Linked DNA regions of Bdellovibrio bacteriovorus. The protein of the gene in region 1 interacts with the protein of each later gene in a pairwise test. Links are inferred from orthologs where the notes say so. Each region holds a gene or a part of one and is shown on either strand. Other genes may lie near its edges. The genes, in order: recA and AZI86_RS15285.

The links.
Region 2: the proteins of recA (region 1) and AZI86_RS15285 interact in binary tests that used the Bacillus subtilis proteins (3 or more experiments, as listed by UniProt). The link is inferred for Bdellovibrio bacteriovorus from one-to-one orthologs.

What each region holds. Positions count from the first base shown.
Region 1 is NZ_LUKE01000001.1:1,850,429-1,857,577, forward strand. Bases 1,739-4,621 are described here. They hold recA (recombinase RecA), read left to right. Parts: upstream 1,739-2,548; coding sequence 2,549-3,694; downstream 3,695-4,621. Other genes in these bases: AZI86_RS09025 (phosphatidylglycerophosphatase A family protein), read left to right, coding at 1,739-2,001; AZI86_RS09030 (CinA family protein), read left to right, coding at 2,001-2,483; AZI86_RS09040 (response regulator), read left to right, coding at 3,867-4,621. Outside these bases: AZI86_RS09015 (AMP-binding protein), read left to right, coding at 1-547; AZI86_RS09020 (hypothetical protein), read left to right, coding at 668-1,402; more of AZI86_RS09025, read left to right, coding at 1,468-1,738; more of AZI86_RS09040, read left to right, coding at 4,622-6,308; AZI86_RS09045 (hypothetical protein), read left to right, coding at 6,431-6,949; AZI86_RS09050 (response regulator), read left to right, coding at 7,053-7,149. UniProt on the Bacillus subtilis protein: Multifunctional protein involved in homologous recombination, DNA repair and competence.
Region 2 is NZ_LUKE01000004.1:38,004-45,070, forward strand. What follows is about bases 2,520-5,320. They hold AZI86_RS15285 (DNA-processing protein DprA), read left to right. Parts: upstream 2,520-3,360; coding sequence 3,361-4,281; downstream 4,282-5,320. Other genes in these bases: AZI86_RS15280 (LysM peptidoglycan-binding domain-containing protein), read left to right, coding at 2,520-3,317; lptF (LPS export ABC transporter permease LptF), read right to left, coding at 4,477-5,320. Outside these bases: AZI86_RS15270 (ComEC/Rec2 family competence protein), read right to left, coding at 1-736; AZI86_RS15275 (tetratricopeptide repeat protein), read left to right, coding at 1,052-1,576; more of AZI86_RS15280, read left to right, coding at 1,695-2,519; more of lptF, read right to left, coding at 5,321-5,583; AZI86_RS15295 (hypothetical protein), read left to right, coding at 5,708-6,937; trxA (thioredoxin), read left to right, coding at 7,005-7,067. UniProt on the Bacillus subtilis protein: Protein that helps load RecA onto ssDNA during transformation. Binds cooperatively to circular ssDNA, is able to bridge different segments of DNA. Favors the loading of RecA onto SsbA- or SsbB-coated ssDNA and formation of RecA-DNA filaments.

The DNA.
Region 1 (7,149 bases):
CGACGCGGGGGAAATCTGTGTGGATATCGAGGAATCCCCATTAAAATTTATTGCCGGCGCCAGCGAAGGTATTGAGTCTTACCATACGGGTGATTTTGCCTATATGGATTACGCCGGGAACTACACCTTTTCGCAAAGGGCGGATGGATTGTTTAAATCCTCTGATTACCGTGTCAGTCCTTTTGAGATTGAGGCCGTTCTTTCTGAGTTCCCCGCGGTTCGTGAAGCTGTTGTCATCCCGAGCTCGGACCCTATCCGGGACTTCGTACCGAAAGCTTTAGTCAGCGTGATAAAAGGCACCGAACCCACCCGCGAATTAGCTTTAGACATCATGAGTTTCACTCGTCAGCGCTTAGCTCCATTTAAGCGTGTGCGCAGAATTGAATTCGTAGAAATTCCTAAAAACACCGCCGGCGAAATCCCTCGCGCAGAGCTGGTCGCTCTGGAAAGGGTCAAACGCTCTACGGGCGAAAAAGGAACTTACGAATTTTGGGAAGAAGACGCAAAAATCAGTTTAGCGGAAACGTGGGCGCAAGAGTTGCCCTAGACTTTGGAAGGTCTGCACGGTGGCTCCGAACACGAACTTCGTATATTTACGAGACGAATGTGAGGAGAAATTGGTAATTGGCGGATGCTTATGAGACGCTTAAGCTTATAAGGGGACGTCATGAACCTGCGGTGCCAAATTTTTTTAAGTGGTCTTTTGTTTTCTTATTCTTTGAGCGCTGCCGCTGATGAAAAAAAATGTTTTGGAATTAGAAATACTCATTCCGTGATCTTTGCTAGCGAAGGTGCAAAGGATGGTTCGCTGGCGATTCGTCGTTCTGTCGATGGTGTTTCAAAAGATGAAATTCTGGATGATACCGGTTACATCAGCGCCCAATTTTTAGTTTCTTCGTTACTACACAAAGAATTTGAAAAGACCACGGTTTTGGTGGCCGAGCGCTCCGAAACAGTTCAACTTTTGCAGTTGCGATTGAAAAAATTTGAAGAAACTCTGAAAAGCTATGGTTTTGGTTCTTCCGCAAAAGCATTTGCTGAAATTAAAAGAATCCAAACGATGTTGAATCGATCCATGGTGGTGAAGGACAGCCTTAAATCGGCGTGGAGAGATTTGGACAATGCCTTGGCGGCTGATGAAATTACAATTATGGCTAAATCTCGTCCGCCAGGAACGTCAAAGTGGAGCGACAAGGAAGAACCATTAAATATTTTCTCCATGCCCGAAATTTTTCCGATTGCGACCTCGACGGCGTGTCCGCACACGGTGGGGGACCTGCAGTTTGGCGACGCTAAACAGGCATCGATTCCCAAAGTCAGTAATGAGAGTGGCGGTCGCCAAAACGATCTTAATTCCTTTATGAAATCCCAACAAAGCAAGTCTGCGCAAGGGACCAACTAGTTATTTCTGTGACGCCCACCATTCCGAATTGCATGCGTCGGATGACCAGCGTATCTCTTTGATTGATGAGAGAATTTTTAAAACAATTGGCGACACTTTTTGGGGTCGGCCGAATCAAAAAAGCTCCAGGAACCTGGGGCACCTTAGCGACAATTCCTTTAGTCATTGGGTTGAATCACCTCGGCCCGTTTTACTACATGTCGGCGGTGGCTTTGCTGCTGGTAGTCGGAACCTTGGCGTGCCATATTTATGAGCAGGACCATGAGGGGCATGATCACAAAGAGATCGTAATCGATGAGGTTTTAGGTTTTCTGATCACGATGGTCTGGTTGCCAATGACATGGCAGGCCATTTTGATTGGCTTTGTCCTATTCAGAGTGCTGGACATCGGTAAGCCTTTATTCATAGGATATTTAGATAAGAAGGTCCAAGGAGGTCTTGGAGTGATGCTGGACGATGTGGCCGCCGGCTTAGTTGCGAGTCTCATCATGCAAGTTCTCTACACTCAAACCAACTGGTTGGGCTCTCAGATCACTGTCATACACTCCGGCTCCGTCGGAGTAAAAAGTCTATCCCTCTTTTTTGCGGGGTTGGTGTAGTGACACGAGATGAGCGTCTTCAAGATCTCATAAGACTTCTTCGCGACCGAAAACTCACCGTGAGTTTTGCGGAAAGTTGTACTGGAGGTGCACTTTCTAGTTTTTTAACAGAGCAGCCCGGCGTTTCAGACATCTTTTTGGGCTCTGTGGTCTCTTACTCTAACGAGGCGAAGATGGATCTTCTGGGGGTCCGTCGAGACACTCTCATGCAAGAGGGTGCGGTGAGCGAGTCAGTCGCTCGTCAAATGGCGCACGGAGTGCGTCGACAGCTTAAAACAGAATGGTCTGTGGCAATCACGGGGATTGCAGGTCCGAGTGGCGGAACAGCTACGAAGCCTGTGGGCACTGTATGCATTGCCATCACTGGTCCGAGCTTTGAAGATTCGCGAAAAGAATTATTTTCGGGAAATCGCAAAGACATCCAGATGGCTTCCGTAGACTATGCTGTTCAGTGGCTGTGTGAAGTTCTCGACAAGAAATAGAATCGGCCCCGGCCGGAAATTTAACACTACAGATTCACAACAGGTGTTGTGAGAGAGGGATACAGATGGCAAACGCTACTGTGGCAGATAAAGCAAACGAAAAAGCAAATAACGAAAAATCAAAAGCCTTAGAATTGGCCGTTTCGACAATCGAAAAACAATTCGGCAAAGGTTCTATCATGCGCCTGGGTGCGAACGAGTCTTTGGTTAAAGACGTGGAAGCCATCAGCACAGGAGCATTGAGCTTAGACATCGCTTTGGGTATCGGCGGTCTTCCTAAAGGTCGTATCGTTGAAATCTATGGACCAGAGTCTTCTGGTAAAACAACTCTGTGCTTGTCTGTTATTGCTCAAGCTCAGAAAAAAGGCGGTGTGGTTGCATTCGTCGATGCGGAACATGCATTGGACATTAACTACGCTCGTAAATTAGGTGTGAACACCGAAGATCTTTTGATCTCTCAACCAGACACGGGTGAGCAAGCTCTTGAGATTACAGAAACGCTAGTTCGCTCTGGTGCGATCGACGTATTGGTTGTCGACTCCGTTGCCGCTCTAGTTCCTCGCGCAGAGATTGAAGGTGATATGGGTGATTCTCACGTCGGTCTTCAAGCTCGTTTGATGTCTCAAGCTTTGCGTAAATTGACGGCGGCGATCAACCGTTCAAACACCCTTGTTATCTTCATCAATCAAATCCGTATGAAAATTGGTGTGATGTTTGGGAACCCCGAGACAACTACGGGTGGTAACGCGCTTAAATTCTACTCTTCCGTTCGTTTGGATGTACGTCGTATCGGAGCCATTAAGAATGGTGAAGACGTAACTGGAAACCGCACGGCGGTGAAGGTTGTGAAAAATAAAATGGCCCCTCCGTTCACGAAGGTTGAATTTGATTTGATGTACGGTGAAGGTATTTCTGAAGAAGGTGATTTGCTGGATCTAGCAGTCACTGCGGGCATGGTTGATAAGTCGGGTGCTTGGTTCTCTATCAACGGAGAGCGCATGGGACAAGGTCGCGATGCTGCAAAAGTCTTCTTGAAAGAACATCCTGAATACATGACAGAGCTTCGTAAGAAGATTTTAGCGGCCAACGGTATCGGTAAACTTCTCGTTGATACAAATGGTAGCAACGGTGAAGACCATGAAGGGACTGAGCCAACAGCTGAAGAAGAAGCAGCTCCAAAAAAATCTAAAAAAGCGGCAAAGCAGCACTAGTCGTTTAGATTCTTGAGTTCGTTTTAAACCCCCCGCATGTAAATGTTGGGGGTTTTTTCTTTTCTGATGTTAGTCTTGGCTGGCGCATTAACATCAAGTAATAAATCGGCAGTTTTGTTGCGAAATCTGCGTCTTTTGCGTACCTTAATGTAGCGCAACAAGGTGGCTTGCTTTGAAGTTTATCCGCGAACGAAGAATATCCTTAATCGCCGCATTTATCAGTCTTGCCATGACCAGTACTGTGATGGTCGGGTGGATCTTAGATATTCCCCGCATGCGGTCTTTGTTTCCGGGGCTGCCGCAGATGATTCCTTTGACGGCGACGGTCGTCGTGTTGCTTTCTTCAAGTCTTCTTTTATTAAGCCTTGCTGCTGATCATCCTTCAAACCGCCGCAGTAAATTTGCCGCCAGTTTTTGTGGCCTTGTCGTATTGATAGGACTGTATTCATTCTCATTGCATCTAATCCCTTATTCTTCGGCGCTAGAGTTTAGCCTTTTTCGGGATAAGGTTTTATCCAGTGATGGCGTGATGTATTCCGGCAAGATGTCTGTTCAAACATCATTAGCTTCGGTGTTTCTGGGCTTGTCGCTTTTGTTTTTCCGTCTTCCGGGACGGCGAAAAGGTTTTTACCTTTTTGAAGGTTTTTTGGTAGCTGCGGCTTCATTGTGTTTTATCGCGATTATCACTTACATGCATGATGTGACCATGTCAGGACCTTCTAAGATGATTGGCATGTCACTGCCCACTTCGGTGTGTTTCTTTTTATTGTCTTTGGGAACGGTGTTTTTAAAAGTGGATGAAGGCTTGGTAAAAAACCTTCGTGGACGCGATGGGGCGGGGCTTTTTTTAAGGTTTTATATTCCGTTTAGTATTTTGTTTCCGCTATTTTCTAGTGTTTTTATTCACTGGGGGGAAGAAGCCGGTCATTATCCTCCGGTATTTTCTAAATCTCTATTCGTCGTTGTTATCATCTTCAGTTTGCTTATATTAGGGGCCTTCATGTCCATCGCTATTCGCAAATTGGAAATACAAAGAATGAGCATGGAAAAGGCGGAGTCACGAGCGGCTTTGCAAGAAAGTCAGGACAGTCTTAATCGCACTCAGGAAAGTCTGGAAATGGCGCTAGAAGCGTCGTCCATGGGAACTTGGGAGACTGATTTACAGACGGGTCGTCTGGTTTTTTCCGCGATGGCTAAATCTTTGATCCAGGTAAGTGAGGAAAGTGTCACTTCGGAAATATTTTTTTCACGCATTCATCCCGATGATCAAGAAGCTTGTCGAATCGCACGTGAAGATGCTTTGCAAAAGGGTGCGGATTTGAATGTGGACTTCCGCTACGTCTTTCCGGATGGGTCTATTCGCTGGTTCCGTTCGCAAGGACGAGCTAAACATGGGTTAGACGGCAAGGCCGTTCGTTTGACCGGCACTATTTTAGATATTACTTCTGAAAAAAATCATCAAGCGCAGCTAGAGGCGGCACTTAAAGAAGCTGAAAGTGCAAGCTCTTTAAAAAGTACGTTCTTAGCGAATATGTCCCATGAGATTCGCACGCCATTGGGGGCGATCTTAGGTTTTGCCGACGTATTAAATGATGCTGGTTTAACGGAAGAAGAACGCTCTAAGTACGCGCAAATCATTCGTCGCAATGGCGAAACCCTGTCGCACATCTTGAATGATATTTTGGACCTTTCCAAAGTCGAATCAGGTCACTTAAATGTCGAAAGAATCGGGTTTTCTTTAAGGTCCTTGGTGAATGAAGTGGTTTCGTTGTTGGAAGTTCGCGCGAAAGAAAAAGAATTACAGCTTCATGTTGATATCGATCCGAATTTGAAAGATCACATCACTTCTGATCCGCTTCGCTTAAAACAAATTTTAATGAACTTAGTCGGGAATGCGATCAAATTTACATCTCAAGGCAGTGTCACTATATCGGTCACCAGCGGAGCGGATGAAAGCATTCGTTTTGCGATCACGGATACCGGTGTGGGCATCGATAAAGAAAAACAAAGCAAACTGTTTCAGGCCTTTTCCCAAGCGGATAGTTCGATCACACGTCTTTTCGGTGGGACGGGTTTGGGGTTGGTTCTTTCTCAGAAACTGGCAGAACTTTTGGGTGGGGGCATTGAACTTACACGGTCTGAATTAAAAGTCGGCAGTACTTTCACACTGACGATTCACGAATTTAAAGGTGGCGTAACGAAAGCTTCAGATAAAACTAACATCCGAAAAACTGATGTGGTTGCGAACAATCCCTTGCAGGGTAAAATCGTTTTGTTGACGGAAGATTCTCCGGACATTCAAAAGCTTTTAACCCTGATCCTGCAAAAAGAGGGGGCTGAGGTCGATTTAGCCATTAACGGTGTGGACTGCCTGCAAAAGTATAATAAGAGAAGTTATGATGTGATCTTGATGGATATCCAGATGCCCATTATGGACGGATACACCGCCGCCCGCAAACTTCGTGAGGAAGGTTTTACTCGATCGATTATTGCTTTAACGGCCCATGCGATGAGTGATGAACACCAGCGCTGCATTCAGGCCGGTTGTGATGGGTACCTTTCAAAGCCGGTGCAGCGACAAAAGCTTGTCGATATGATTTTGGAATACACCTAAAGCCTGTCTAGTCCGGCATTTCCCATGTCGTGGGGATTATTGTCCCTGGTTTACTTTATAAATTCGCTTATTGCTTTTTAGGCCTGGTGCCATGATTGCATTTAAAGACGGCAGGGGGATTTATGAGAATTCTGACTTCTTTTTTCGCAATCATTTTCTCTTTGGTCTTATTGCAGGCCTGCACTCATTACGGTAGCGAGGTGAATAAGCACGCTGATCTAAGTGAAGGGGAATACATCGTGGTGCGTTTTCCTCCAGGTAAAGACCGTTTACTTGAAAGTGAAAAATTAAAGCTGATTCAATTTAAAAATGCCATTGAAGGACGTGCAAACGTGGATTCCATTGAGGTTTTGGCATGGTCCGACCAGGAATATCCCGTGGAAGGGGTGGCCAAGCCTTCCATGGAAGAGCAGCGTTTAGCGGCGGATCGGGGCCAAGTGGTGAAGGAGTTCTTGAAAAAGGATTTGGGCTCTAAAAAGGACGTTGATGTCCACAATATGGCTAAAGAACCCGGGGTCTTTGCGAAAATCTTTACCACGGATGAGTTTCGGATGAAGGACTCTTTGGAAAGTTCGGCCGAAATCGGCTTCGTTTCGGATAACAAAGAGTCCAAGGCGGTGATCCTTGTAAAGTATGAATAGAATTACAGGGATGAAAACAATACGGCGGGTCTAAATACGGATCGTGACTGGTATTTAACAGCATGTTACGAATCTTTGATATTTTTGATATAAAAGGACCTATATGACCGCACCAACGATTCTGGTTGTTGAAGATGCTCCAGATCTTTTAATGCTCTACAAAAGGTATTTCGCAAAACTCGGTGCGACTGTACAAACCG
Region 2 (7,067 bases), on another replicon or contig:
AAAACAGTTGCAGCAGTTTTTCATGAAAGACAGCGGTGAAACTTAAAGGCAATAAAACCAACGCGACAAGCGGGGCGAGTAAGAGATTGCTTAACACGCCGACTGGATGCAGCGAGGCCCAGCCCCATAAGAGCGGTGCCATGATTAAAAGAATCAAAAAGTGGGAAAGCAGCGCGCCTTTCCATGAACGAGAAGACAGGCCCAAGACCGAGGGGGCACTGAGCGCTAGAGCCGCGCACCAACTCATTTGAAAAGACAAGGACTGCCACCAGGTCGGAAAGATCGCCAATGTCAGCAGACCGCAAGCCAGAACCACAAGATCCCCCGGAAAAGCTATACGTCCGTAGCGCAACCCGGAACGCAGTAGAAGCGCTCCCAAAGCGCGAACTGCCGGCGCCTGCCAGCCCACGGCCAGTGAATAGAACCCCAGACTGAGAAATCTTAAAAAGAGTGGAATTTTAAGAATGCTTAAAAAACGATCAAGCAAAATCAAGTGGGATCCAGACACGATGAAAATATGGATCAGGGACGTCTTTGAGAGATTTTCTTTGAGCCGTGAGTCTGTGATCTTTTCACCACACAGCAGAGCTTGGATCGAAGCGCGGGTTGTTGCATCTGTAGGCACTTGTTTAAGACACTTTTGTTGATAAGTTTTCGACAGAGCTGATGTGTTTTTCAGCAATGAGTCTGGAGGCGTGATGCTTAAAGCAAGTGCAATGATCAATAGAAAGAGCATGGTTCTAAGGACTTAGCAAAAAGCGTTTCACGCACCATTTCTAAAATAATCTGTCATGATGTCCGCAGAACTTTGAAAATCGGATTTTAAGATCTGACATTTCAAGCTTGAAACGCAGGGTGTATTTTTAGAATAATTAAGTAAAAACAAATGCTTAAATGCTGATTATTATTTAGGCAAATCGCTGAAACCCTTGAAAACAAATAGGTCTAAGGTCTAGCATTACAATAACTCAACATTTTATGTGGATAACTCTTACTTGTTTGCCATTCTTATTGCGTGTCATACTAGAGGAAGATCAAGAGGTGAATAGAGATGAAGCAACTTAGACGATTAGCAGCAACCGTTTGTATCACTGTGCCTTTAGCTATCTCGGCTTTCGCCAAGCCGTCGCCAAAGAAGCCGGTTATCAATTCTAAGCAACAAGCTTTGCTTGTTGAGCTCACAGGAAAAGATATTTCTAAAGAAAATGACATCACCTTATATGCTGAAATGGTAAGCGCTTATGAGAGAAATGATGAAATTGCATTTAAGAGTCGTTTGCAAAGCATGATGTCGCGTTTTCCGCAAAGTGTGTACGCTGACAATGCACTTTTCCTAGCGGGCCGCATGTCCGTCGACAACAACGATTTCGCCCAAGCCATAAAATACTTTTCACAAATTGAAAAAAAATACGGAAAGAGCAACAAAGCTGCGGCCGCAAAATTTGCTAAAGGCATGACCTATAAAAAAATGAATTTGCCAGAGTATGCGGCTCGCTCGCTTAAAGAAGTTCGTGCTAGATACCCAGGAAGCCCCGAGTCTTTCCGCGCCGACGCTGAACTAAAAATTATTAAGTAGGGCCGCTTTCGGCGTCAGCCGAAACGCAGCCCCGGCTTACCGAGCCGCTTTCGGCGAAGACGAAACGCAGCTCCGGCTTACCGATTGACCCTTTTACCTTTGCAAGGATGCAAGAGTGATGAAAAAGAATTTCTCCGTAATGCTGGCTATGATTTTTTGTGCGCTTTTAGTGCAAGCACAAGATGCTCCTCCAGATGCGAATTGGGAAACTGATCCTTTAGATGTGCTGGAGTCTCAGCCTTCGGCGGAACCCGCGGCACCGGCAATGCCAGAATTTAAAGAAGTGCCAGGTGAAGTTCAGGTTGAATCTACACCTTCGCCAGAGATCGCGGCTCCCGCGCCTCCTCCGCCGCCGCCAGAAATGCCCGCTCCTAAAAAATCGAAGCGTGCAAAAAAATCTACGGCGCAATTTGAAAATTTAACTCCCGATGATCCGGATGCCCAAAAAGAGTCCGAGTTTCATCGAATTTACAAAACCTACAACGAAGCTCCGACCTCTGAAGAATCTTGGGAAAAAGCTTTAGGCGAGCGCAATGCGGAAACTTATAAGGTTCAATCCGGTGACACACTTTCAGGAATTTCGACGACGCTATTCGGGGACTCATTTTTTTGGCCCAAAGTGTGGTCCTTAAATCATGATCAAATTTTAAATCCGCATGAAATTTCTCCGGGCATGGGAATTCAATTTTTCCCGGGCAGCATGGGCGAAGCACCCACATTGGCGGTGACGGCTCAAGCCGAAGAAAAGAAAGTCACTTCGACAAGTATTCCGGTTCCGATGGCACCCCCTAAAGGTGCCATGGACGGTGTGGAAATTCCGGCACCAAAAAAACGTGCAGGCTTAGTGGAAAAACTGCCGCGCAGTTTACCTGGATCGCGTGTCAGCTCTGTCATCCGACCTAAGGATGATGTTCGTTTGGATTTGTTAAAGCATAAATATCCCAAGGCTTATGAGTATTTGGAATATTACATTAATGATGCCCCGGTGGAAGGTTCCGGTAAAATCACCGGTACGGAAATGGGGCTTTCGACGGCCGGAGAGTATCAATACATTTACGTCAGCTTTGCGGGAACTCCGGATAAAAAGTACGTTGTGCAAAAAAATCTGACTCAACTCGAGGACCCACGCAATAAAGAGCGCAAGGCCCAAATGGTTCAATTGCAAGGCGAGATTCAAGTTCTTGAAAAAGTGAATGACGCTGAAAACATGTATCGCGCTTTGGTGACGAAAACCATTCAACCGGTTGAAGTGGGTTCTACTTTGATCGCGGGATCGTTACCAATGATCGACCCCGCCGCCGGTCCGGTGACATCGGGGGTAGGGGCGACCATCATGGGCGGGCAGTTTGAAAAGAAACGTGCTTTGATGGGGCAAAACTCTTTGGTGTTCTTGGATGCGGGAAGCGGCCAGGGGCTGCAAGAGGGGCAAACGCTTTCGATTTATGCGGATGAAAGAGCTCGCAATAAAAATGTCAAAGCGGTGATGAATGACCGCGTGATTGGAAAACTTAAAGTTGTGCGTGTGACTAATAATTTTGCCACCGCTTATATTACCAGTGCCATTGATGACGTTATGATCGGGGATTATGCGGGTAAGTCGGTGGCGACAGCGGCCGTAAGCTCTGAACCCGTGATTGAAAACGAGGCGGGATCTGCAGATGATTTCGAATTGGACGATGCGCCGGTGGAAGATGCGTCATCGCCGGATTCCGGATCTGATGATTCTGATTTAGAATTATAAAGCACTTTAAGGCCGGGTTTGTGTCTTGCACAGCCCGGTCGTCATGAATGATCTTTACTCCCTTTCTCAAATTTTAAAACACCATCCCCTGTTTCGCACACGTCGCGATGAGGTTCTGCGGGTTTATTTTCTTTTAGGATCGCAGAAAAACTTAAATGCGGACTCTTTGTTAGCAGCTCTAAAATATCAGATTCCTGAATTGCACGGCGCTCTTCAGCAAAATCATGATCTTTTTAAACGCCATTGCGAGGAAACTTGGCGTATGAGTGAAAAAGGGGTGCAGATGATTTCTTACGGTGAAGAGGCTTATCCCCGTTCTTGCTATTTGATGGAGGACCCACCGCTGACATTAAGTTATTGGGGACAGCCCTCCTGGCAAGGCGGAAGAAGCTTGGCCGTGGTCGGCAGTCGTGAACCTTGTTTTGAATCCACACAGTGGATGGAAAAAGAGTTTTCTGATTTCTGTGAACGCGCAAAGCCCGTGGTTGTGAGTGGGGGCGCACGCGGCGTGGATCAAAAAGCGCATGCCATTGCACTTCGACATCATTTAAGCACGGTTGTGGTGCTGCCTTCAGGTTTAGGCAATCTTTATCCAGAAAGTCTGCGCGAGTGGATAGAGCCGGTGATTGCTAGTGGCGGTTGTTTTTTAAGTGAATATTCGTTTGAACAGCGGATGCATAAACATCTGTTTCATCATCGCAATCGATTGATTGCCGCTTTAGGGTGCGCCAGTCTGTTGATTGAGGCCCGTCGACGCAGTGGAACCTTGATCACCGCTCAACAAGCTTTGCAGTTGGGAAGACCGGTGTGGGTTGTTCCGGGTCATCCCCTCGATGTGCACTTTGGGGGAAGTTTAGATCTTTTGAGCGAAGGGGCCTTTTTAATCCGTGATGCTGAGGATTTGTTCATGTCTTTTAACTCTGAGCCATTACCCAAAAAAGGGCAGTTAGAATTTTTAGTATAGCTATAGTGGGGACCTTAGAGTGCCAACACTAGGGGTAGTGAGCTTTCTAAACTGCCAAAACTTCAAAGGAAAAAATGAAATCACCTGAAAAAATCTTTTGCCTGGCCTAAAGATTGTCTCTACCATTTGCTCTAGGGAGGGGCGATGTGGTCAAGGATGACCGTGGTAGTATGGACGCTGCTACATCGCTCTGTTTTAGTTCCAATTCTTTTGCAAAGCTCGCACACCTAAAATCGCAAAAATAACATTCGGTGCCCAGATCGCAAGCGCAACAGGAGCTGATCCTCCGCGAGCCATGCCTTCCGCCGCGATATACAGAACCCAGTAAAAGATAATTAAACCGATACAAAGAATCATGCCTCCGGCTTTAGCGGCGCGGCGGTTGGTGGTCGTTCCTAATCCCACACCAATCATCGCAAAGACTAAACATAAAACGGTGATCGCAATGCGTTTATGAAACTCCGTGCGCAAGGTGCGCTCTAACTCTGGATCTTTGCTAAGATCTTCTTTGAGTCGGCCGCGAACTTCTTGCAGAGTCAAAGATTGAGGTGATTTTTCACGTTCTTGAATATTTAGCGGCGTTGAAAAGCGCACGTCATAGGTGTCAAAACTGATCTTGGTGTGATTTTGGGCTTGGCGATGAATTTCGCCACTTTTTAAACGCAATAAAACTTCATGACCAGGGTTCACCGGGTCGGGAATGATCTCGCCTTCTTTCGCGATGATGGTGAGTGGAACGTCGCCAGATTTTTCATCGTAAATAAATACTTTTTCTAATTGGCCTTTGTTGGAGTCCACCTTGTTGGCATAAACAACCATATTAAAAAAACTGTCTGAAAAAGTACCTTCTTTAATAACGGCTCCGGCCTTGGTGCTTGCTAAACGAGAATATAAAACCTCGAATTGCCGGTTCCCCCAAGGGGCGATGTTAAACGACATTTGAGCTGAAATAATCCCGACCAAGGTGGCTAATACCAAGGCGGGTAAAAGCAAGGTTCCCATTGGTAATCCGGACGCCTTCATAGCAACAATCTCTGAATCCTGACTTAAGCGCCCATAAGTTAGTAGTACTGAGAATAAGAGGGCCATCGGAAACAGGACGGGCAGCAAAGAGATGATCACAAACCCAATAATTTGGGCGATGACTTTGATGGCGACGCCGTGAACTAAAGCGAACTCCGTCAGGCGGAGGACCTGAAACATGAGGATGATTGAAATAAAAACCAAAAGTCCCAGGATGAAACTTGGAAGCATCTCAAAGAAAATGTACTGAACTGCTTTTTTACCGTTAAAAATGCTCAAAAAACTGTCTCCTGGTGCACGAGTCCCGAGCCCCAGTCTAAACCGGGACGACAAAGGTGTCATCTCTTCCATTGTCCAGGACCTCGGATTGACGCTGCCCCTTGCTTGTTCGAGAATAAGATTAATGAACAAAATCCTCTTGGTGTACGAAGATTATGCAGATCTGATGAACGTGGAAAGCACGTTGAAAAAAGTCGGTTTTGATGTGATCGGTCTTACCAATGAATACACTGTGGCGGAACAAGTTTTAGCCTTCAATCCGGATCTTGTCGTGGGTTCGGGCCGCGGTGGCAAGGTCAACTCTTTAGGCGTTGGTAAACGTCTTAAAGAAATGCATCGGTGGCAGGGAAAATCCGTTCTCATTTTTCCCGCAAAATTTAAACCTGAACCTCAAGATCTTATTCGCATCCGCGTTGACATGATGTTGGAAGCTCCGGTTCCCGCACTGCGCCTCATTCAAGTGATCGGCAAGTTGCTCAATCACGATGAAGCTGTGCTGCTAGAGCGTTTAAATAAAAACTCCACAACCGAGTCTGAAAAAAAAGCTTCGTCGTCGGCGACGTCGGTGGGCGGCAAATTCAACCTTGAATCCGAAGCGATTTATATCAAGGGTCGCACGGAAGAGGTGGATAAAAATTCAGAAGAACGTTCGATGCGTTCTGAAAAAATCGGTTCGGAAGACGGCGTTAATTTTTCATTCGACAATCAAGAGCCCGAAGAAAAGCGCAAAGTCTCCTTTAAATTTGGGGATCGGATGTCCGACGCCGCTTCGGGAGGCGCCCGCAAAACCACGGACGAAAAATCTTCCAGCCTTTTTGCCGACGTCGATTTAAAGGCTTTGGAAAAAGAGCTCTTGGGCGGCGGAACTCCCGAAATGGAGCGCATTGAGCCCCAAGAATTAGAAAAGCCTGTCGTCCCCGAAGCGCCTGCAGAACTGCGAGCTTCGGCCGAGGGCGAGTTTGAACCTGCCGCTGGGATCACCGAGCCTCCAGAGTCGCTTGAAGATGTGTCCGTGAATGATATGACTTTAGAAGACCTTATTGATGGTGAGGTTGTGCGCGGTGGGCCTCCAGAGAGCATTGATTCGGCGGTAGTGACGAGCGAGGCGAGGGAGCTTAAAGATCTTCAAGCCAAAGCGCAACGAGAGCTGGCTTCTGCTGAAAAAGCACTCAAAAATCGCATGGAAAAGTATGCTGCCCTGGTGGCGGATGTGAAGGTCGCTCCAAAAAGTACGGTGTCCCGGGTTGAGGCACGGCGGCGTCAGAAGCAAATGGCTGCAGAATGGGATGCTGAAAACCTGAACGAACTCGATAAGTTACGTCGCGAGTTTACGAAGGCTCTTTTTAAAAAGTGATTGATCGACTGGGACCTTGACGAGTCCGGTTTTGATGTTCAAATTAAGGGAAGATTACGGAGGCCTTATGGGCGTTAATACAACAGCTGTTACTGACAGCTCTTTTGAAACAGAAGTTCTTAATTCATCA